Regions from separate parts of the Spiroplasma endosymbiont of Nebria brevicollis genome, predicted to be linked through region 1. Evidence: riboswitches for the same ligand, from Rfam matches in the RefSeq annotation. Region 1 holds a riboswitch; the other holds the start of a gene.
The links. A riboswitch is a leader RNA that binds a small molecule or an ion and turns the genes downstream of it on or off. The one in region 1 is predicted to bind cobalamin.

Region 2: linked by a shared signal. The riboswitch ahead of nrdF (class 1b ribonucleoside-diphosphate reductase subunit beta) and the one ahead of AAHM98_RS03000 (hypothetical protein) in region 1 are both predicted to bind cobalamin.

The regions. Positions count from the first base shown of each region.
Region 1 covers NZ_OZ034986.1:512,562-516,785, forward strand. Annotated here, with positions in the region: gene AAHM98_RS02985 (hypothetical protein) at 1-228, opposite strand, end outside; gene AAHM98_RS02990 (hypothetical protein) at 406-660, opposite strand; gene AAHM98_RS02995 (DUF1295 domain-containing protein) at 650-1,504, opposite strand; gene AAHM98_RS03000 (hypothetical protein) at 1,643-2,041, opposite strand; cobalamin riboswitch at 2,145-2,330, opposite strand; gene AAHM98_RS03005 (hypothetical protein) at 2,479-3,642, opposite strand; gene AAHM98_RS03010 (hypothetical protein) at 4,127-4,224, opposite strand, start outside.
Region 2 covers NZ_OZ034986.1:66,207-70,430, forward strand. Annotated here, with positions in the region: gene nrdE (class 1b ribonucleoside-diphosphate reductase subunit alpha) at 1-704, opposite strand, end outside; gene nrdF (class 1b ribonucleoside-diphosphate reductase subunit beta) at 724-1,743, opposite strand; cobalamin riboswitch at 1,956-2,124, opposite strand; gene AAHM98_RS00385 (hypothetical protein) at 2,418-2,648, shown strand; gene AAHM98_RS00390 (ribonuclease H family protein) at 2,934-3,569, shown strand; gene AAHM98_RS00395 (rolling circle replication-associated protein) at 4,191-4,224, shown strand, end outside.

The DNA.
Region 1 (4,224 bases):
TGCTGATTCAAAAACCTTATTGCTATACAATAATAAACCATTACCTATTGCCGCCGTTGCACTTTCAGTAAAAAATATTACATTGGTCAAAGCTTCTAACTTATCATATATTGTAGTACTATTTGTTTGTTGTGTTTGTGTCGTTACAATTTCATTGTTGGAAGTATCCTTTTCCTCACTATCATCATTTAATGGTAGTCTGTCTTCTGTTTTTGCTGAATTTGGCATAATATTTAATTATCTCTTTTCTTTTAGTTTCAAAATAAAAACTCATTTACTTTAAAAAATAAAGTAAATGAGTTAAAAACTGTATTTAGTTTTTCAATTATATTATACATACATCTAATTAATTTTACATGATATATCATGTTCTAAAAAAGAGTTAAAGAGATTGGTTAGTTAAGTTTAATATTTTGTTTCTGAATCTAGATTTTGAGACAGAGGATTTTTTGATCCTCAATAAATAACAGCATCAGCAGCTTGTAGGGCACCAAAGATTTTTCTTGTTTGATCGATAGCAACAACTTGAAAACCTTCAGGTTCAACTGCATTAACAAAATCTAAAACATTTTTGCATTTGGTATTTCATAGTTTGATTTTCCTTTGATTTTTATATCTATTAATTGTAACATAGCAGGTGTTAATTAATTTAAACAACAATTAATTTACTAACTTTGTTAATGGGACCTTTTTTCCCAATATAAAATAAGACACAACTAGTAGTTTTTAAATATTCTTGATATTTCATATTATCATGTAATTTCTGTCATTGGTTAATTTCTAATAAGGGAACACCACTAACTTTAATTAGTAAAATATTAATATACATTGGGCTTAATAATCATAATAAATGGATTAAATAATCTAAATTTTTGTTGTTAAGATTTTTGATAAATAAATCGCACAGCAATAAACCTGTCATCATATATCAAAATCCAATCTCACCTAAATAATTAGGATGGCGACAATCTTTTCATAAACCATAGTTAATGAAAAAATCAATTTTTCTTTTCTTCTTATAAAAACGAAATTTTTGTCAGTCAGCAATGGTTTCAATTAATAAAAATAAAACAGCTAATGCAATAAAAATAATTGAATAATAACTAAAGTTACTATTAAAATAATTCGCATCAATGCTTAAAGCAAAAATCGTAGGAATGCTAATCAAAAATACTGATAATCCTTGTAAAACTCAAAACATTCCGAATTTTCAAAACCTATTACGCATTTTATCAAAGCGATGGTCAATTTTAGTAGTAATAATTCGCATTAGTAAATAACTACCAAGTCGTAATGCCCATAAATTATAAAGAATAAATAAACAAATTTGAACAGGACTAAAGTTTTGTTTTCATGTAACAATTACAACGCTTAAAATAATAAAACTTAAACAGTAAGTAATATCAGTCAAAATATCAGTTTTAAAAATAAACGCTAGTATAAAGAATGTTAAGTTAATACCTAATGATATCAATAATACCCATAAAATAATATAAAAATCCACAATCAATAACGCTCCTAACAATAACTAATGTTTAATACTTTTAATTATACAACTAATAATAAAAACGTTTAAAACAAATAATTATCTAATAAAAAAACTATTGTTAGAGAAATCTTATTACTTTAAGTAGTAAGATTTTTAATTATCAATCAATTGTTCTTTAGTAACTATTGGTTTTGGTTGTAAGATAACAAGTTGATTATCAATAAGGAAATAATGTTGTAAATGACTAGTTCATATGGCCATAACTGGTTTGTATAAAAAGACGCTAAACATAAAATTACCAACCCCATGCACTGCATCGAATGGTAATCCAGCGATTCAATAAAAATAAAAACTAGCCTTTCCAAACATTAATAAATGTAAGAAAGAATCCAATGTTCCAAAACAAAATCCCCATAAACTAGTAATAATGATAAAAGTTCATCAATATTTTTTAATAATACCACGAAACATGCAAATAATTAATACTAAGATTGGTCATGCACTAAAATATAACATAACTTCTAATAGTCCAAAAATAAGAGGAATGCTCATTGCCATATATAAAGGAAACACTAGTGCTGCAAATGCTAATAAAAACGTCACTACTTCAATATTAAATGAAAAATGATAACTATTAGCGACACTCGCGCATTAGTTTTAAGATATTAATTAGATAGGTCTACTGGCTTATCTTCACTTTACTCGTTATCCTTCTCAAAGTATTTCAGATCCTTCAATGGTTATATAACTTTCATTAGCATTACAGTTGCTGGGGCAGCTTAAGAATTTTACTTAATTCCCTTTTACAAACATATTGTTCATCTACTTAATAATTTTATTTAGTTGCTATTTAATTATAAATGATTTTTTATTAATGTATAAAATAATTTATTACTATATAATAAAACTTTTATGTTTATATTTTATAAATATGGCATGTTTTCTAATAGCAGCAACTACTTTATTAGAAAATTTAAAATTAATTCCAGTTAATGCTGGTTTACTATTATTGGTATTAATTGCAAATACAATTTGATCATTAATATTTTGTAATAATTTTTTTTAAACGATACTTTATTTTCTATTTTTTTATCAAAAGTAATTTTTCAAACTTCTGATTGATGTCCTAAATAAGTATGATCTCCAATTCCAAACTCCCAAATTAATCAAGTAGCTGTAGCATAAATATTACCTTTTTTGTCTGATTTTAAAGCAACAACTCTAGTAAGACCAGGTAGTGGCCCACTTTGTTGACTTATAGGAGCGTTAACTGTATCATTGTTAGGGATTTTAAAAATATAGTGTAAGCGGGCAGCAAAAATATCATTAGTTTTTTCATCAATAGTTAACGCAGTAATTGCTCCACCACCGTTACCATACCTTATAATTTTAAATTTGTTTTCACTAACTTTGCACTTATAAATATCACATCATTCACTACTAGCGTAGATATTACCTTTACTATCAGTTGTTAAACTATAAATTTGATGACCGTTTTTACCACGATTTCTACCATCAATTGTTCCTGGTATTATCGTAAAATTGCTTTCATTTGCTAAGCAATGATAAATATTGCCATCACTACCAGCAAGATAAATATTATCATTGTTATCAGTAACTATTTTATTAATTTGCCCGTTAATTTCACTGATTAATTTAAAATTAAGATTAAGTTTTATTTTTTGCGTTTTATCTTTTCAAACTTGATCTCCTTCATTAGCAGTAATGACAACATAAAATTCGCCAGCTCTTTGGTTATGATTAGTAATTTCATTATTGATTGAATCAAAGTATTGAATTTGATAACCAGGTGCTAGTGGTTTGTTACTAAATTCAGAAGCTTTAATAACTTTTTCATTTAAAGCAAAATATTTTTCATTTTTTGATATGGATATTGGTGCTGGTAGTGTTAGATGACTAATAGTTTTTAAGTTAATTCTTTTCTCAGTTATAAAATTAACTTTAACTTCACCTTGGTATTTGGGAATCTTGCCAATAATAGTAGCATTGGTAGCGGTAATATTTGTAATCAACAAATGATCTGGATATAGATCAAATTTAGGATTTTTATTAAAAAAAATCATTCTTATAATAAATTTATTTGGTGTTTCTTTACCAAAAGAATTAATAATGCCAAGATTATATTCTGTCATTCTTGCTTGTAATTTGCTTTCACTTTTTGTTGATTCATCATTTTTAATGATCGTGTTTTCAATATCACGTGAGATACTAAAAGTAAAAGTAAATATTTGTTTAGTGTTTTTATCTTCAATAGTAGCATTGGTAGCAGCAATATTAATAATTTGATAGTTTTCAATATTAAGTTCTGGATTTTTTTCAAAATAGCAGCTTTAAGCATTATTTCATTAGGTGCTAATTCATCAAATACTCTAATTTCATTAAGGTTAGTATTTATGTTTGTTATAAATTCATTGTTTGTCTTTTTATCATTTGTAATAATATTAAAGATAATATCGATTTGGTTAGATGGGTCATCACTGAAAATTATGGTTGCTGTAGTTTTTTTGATATTAACAACTTGAAAAATTTCGGACTTTAGTTCTGGATTTTGATCTAAAATAATATCTTTAATGACATGATTAATTGGTTTAGAGTTTTGTTCTCTTTTAATTTCGCCTAAATCAGTTTTTTTAATGTCATTTTTTTCTTTCTTGATTTATTTTCATTTTCATCATTATTATTTTCTGATGGTATTTCTTTTGTTATTTCATCAG
Region 2 (4,224 bases), 450 kb from region 1:
TCAATCGTATATTTATTAATTATTTGTTCATCGTAGTATTGATTTTTAACTAAATATTCAATTCTTTCTTTAACATCTTTAAATTTTTTTGAGTTAGGAATAATATGATGTTCCATATATGATTTTGCAGCGGCAATATCAAGTTGAAAATTATCTTGATCTTTAGTAAAAAGTTTTGCTTGGGCATTAAGAGTAATATATGTTTCAGAATCTAGTGTATTTGTGGTTTCTTTATTATTTGCATTTTTATTTTTCCCTCAAAAATTAATTAAGATATCTTTGATACTATTAACGTTATGTTGGGTTCCTAGTAATTCAAATTGATAAAGTAAAGGAACATTTAACTTTTTAGAAATGATTGGTCCAGCAATAGCAAATGTTTCACCAAAATTAGTATTGCCAGAAGCAATGACACCACGACAAAAATTACGATTTTGTTTACTATTTAAAAATTTAATTACTTGTTTGGGAACAGCACCATCTTTTATATTACCACCACCGCTATAGGTTGGTGTTATTAAAACATAGTCTTTATTAACTTCAATTTCTTCCTCTAAGTCATAAGGAATTCGTGAATTTAGTACTTCTAATTTTTGAATAAATCTGTGAGTATTGTTTGAAGGTGATGAAAAATAAACTAAATTAATTTCACCGATTGGTTTTACTATGTTTTCATTTGAAACTTTTATAACATCATCATGCATTTTTTGTTCTCCTTTTTAATTAAAATTCTCAATCTTCATCGGTTGTTTCTTCTGTTATCCCCATAACATAAGATGAACCATTTCCCGAGAAGAAGTCATGATTTTCATCTGCTCTGGCTGATAATTGGGTAAATATTTCTGGTTTAATTCTAGTTTCTTCTTCTGTGAATGGTGAATCATAACCTAAATTTTGTAAAAATTTACCAGCATTATATAAACTAAATTTAATAGCATCATCAGCTAAACCAAAACCTTCATAAAGTTCTAGTAAATAAGTTTTTTCTAATTCTATTAATTCAAATAACAAATCAAATACGAATTTTTTCATTGCTATTTGTTTTTCAACTGATAATTTTTCAACTTTTCTTTGATATTTGTAGCCACTATAATAATTATGAATAACTTTATCTCTTAAAATTAATCTAATAATATCTGAGGTATTTGATAATTTCCCACGTGCTGATAAATAAAATGGTAAGTAAAATCCACCATATAATAAAAATCCAGGCATAAGTGCTGCTGCTACTTTTGATTTTAAAACATCATCACCAACGTAGTAAGGGATTAAAACACGAGCACGAGCTTGTAAACTTTGTGTATTAATAACTCATTCATGTGCCTCTTCAATTTGTTCACTTGAACATAGAGTTGAAAATATTGTTCCATATGATCGTGCATGAACACCAACCATAAAAGCAAAATTAGCATAAATAACTTGTTCATGATCAGTCAATGAGTTAGGAATTTGGGCTGTGTCACCAATTGTTGCTTGAATAGTATCTAATAACGTTAAACCAGTAAAAGTTCGTGTGATGAGTTGCTGTCATTCTGGGTTTAATGTTCTTCAAGATGTTAAATCATTTGATACGGGAATTTTTTCTGGTAATCAAAAGTTTTGTGTAATTCTAGTTCATACTTCTAAATCTTTATCATCATTGATAACATTTCAATTTATAGAACGCATTTTTCCTTGAAAATTATTCATAGCATATGCTAAAGGTGATAATGATTTTTGATAATATTTATTGCCTTTTGTCATATAGTTTTCCTTTCATATTTATAAATAAAATTAATACAATTTGATATTTTATACCCCCTATATAAAAAAAAGAACTAAAAAACACCTAAGTTTCCTGTCGGTGTTTGCACAAATTTATCATTAATTATTAAAAATAAAGATATAATTTTCTTACTATTAAAGTATGAAAATATCGTTACTATAACAATCGTTGATCCATCCCCAGGAATAACTACTATTTAAAAATTTAGACCGGTCTACTGGCTTAGCTTCATTTTACTAGTTACCCTTCTCAAAGATTTATCTTCAATGGTTATAATAACGTTCATCAGCATTACAGTTGCTGTGGGACAGCAATGAATTCTCATCCTTTTCCCGAACATCTAAAGTTTTAGGTTTATTTAGTTGTAAGAATATCATACTACAAAAAATGAGAATGTAAATTAAAAACATTTTGTTTTTTCATAAAACAGAGTAATGATATGATAAGATTTAGTAGATTGCATGTGGGTTTTTAAGTGAAAATTATAAAATAAAAAAAGAACCAAAAGGTTCTCTAATTTGCACCAGGTTTGGTTACCCAACAGGATATTACTACCCCTCAAAATTTATCAAAGGTGAACTCTGATATATAAATAATAACATAATAAAATTAATTTGCAATAATTTTCAATAGAAAATAGAGGTTTTTAAAAATGAATAAAAATAATGATTTTAATAAAAATATGAGTGTTTACAAATTACATAAAACAAACGAATTAGATCATGAATACGGAAGGCCAACTATATTATTAAAATACAAAACACAAACATCTTTAATTTGATGAGGAACGCATTTACTTGATGAAAAAACATATGAAAAACCTTTAATTTTAAAAATTAATAATAAAACTGGTTATTTTTATTCTAAGGGAATTGAAGGTTAATTCTAGTGATTTGAAAGAGAGATAAGTTAATTTTTCTACAAACGATGCTTATCAATTAACTAGTTCAGAACAGCAAGGGTTAATATCAAAATTTGTTAGTTTCACTTTTGAACAAAATCCTTATTTTAAAATTAAGAATTTAGAAAAAGATATTTATCAATTAGAAGAACAAATTAATATTTTAAAAATTGAAAATGACCAATTTAGATTTAAATTAGGTTTAACCGCAAAAAACGTTATTTTAAATAGTATTAATCAAGAAGAAAAAGACAAGGAGTAGTTAAAATGGCAAATAAATTTTATGCAGTAAAAAAAGGTCGTAGAATTGGCATCTATGAAACATGAGAAGAATGCTTAGAACAAATAAGTGGTTTTTCAGGAGCACAATACAAACGCTTTGATAATCCAACTGATGCTCAAGGGTACATAGATGATACCAAACCATCCCCAAGTTCCCACAATCAACCAAGTTATAATCATCATTATGAAGTAATTGCTTATACTGATGGTAGTTTTAATGAAGAACTAAATCAATTTTCATATGGATTAGTTTTTATTAATAAAGGTAAAAAAACTACTTATTGTGAAAAATTTAATGATGAAAATTGAGTAAAATTAAGAAATGTTGCTGGTGAAATTATGGGTGCGCAAAAAGCTATGCAGTTAGTCTTAAATAATAATGTGAAATCACTGCTTATTTGTCATGATTATGATGGTATTAGAAAATGATGTACTGGTGAATGAAAAACCACAAAGCCAGAAACTAAAGCTTATAAAGTATTTTATGATAAAGTTGCTAAAGATGTAAAAATTTATTTTAAATGAATTAAAGGACATTCTGGTAATGTTTTAAATGACGAAGCAGATAGTTTAGCATGAAAAGCTTTTAATTTGCCTCATGTTTCAGAAGTTATTAAATAGATGGTTATTTACAACTTAACTAACCAGGATTTTATACAAAAATTAAAGATAACCCGTAAGATAATTTATTCAGTATGAGTATAATTTTTTATCTTCGTTTAATTGAGCATGTAGTTTTGCTAAAAAAATATTAAAAGGGATGATTATTATAACTGTAGTTATAAAACTACTAGTAAAATACCTTTGGAATTTTTAATAGCAATTGTAATTTTTATCAGTTGAACTTTACTAACTATTTTAAATTCACTTATTTGTCTTAAAATTAATTTTTAATTTTTATTAATTTGCACATAAACATAATAATTTGAAATACCTATATAATATTAAGCAAGTAGTCATAATTAAAATAGTCAGGATAAATGTGGATACAGTTAATAAATATTTTCTTGAATTATAGAAAGAAATAATTAACACTAATACTCTTTAAAAGGTTATATTCAACATTATCAAAGAAGAATAAGTATATAATAATTTATTAAGTATCATTTTTCACCGCGAAGTTTATTTTAAGGTTAAATTTGATATTTTTTTTATTTTTTTATGATATGATTATTAAAGATTTGTATTAGTTTATAAATCATTTAATTTTATTAAAAAATTCTTGTCCGGGATGTTTTATAAATGAATATTTTATATAATTTTTATGTTAAAAAGA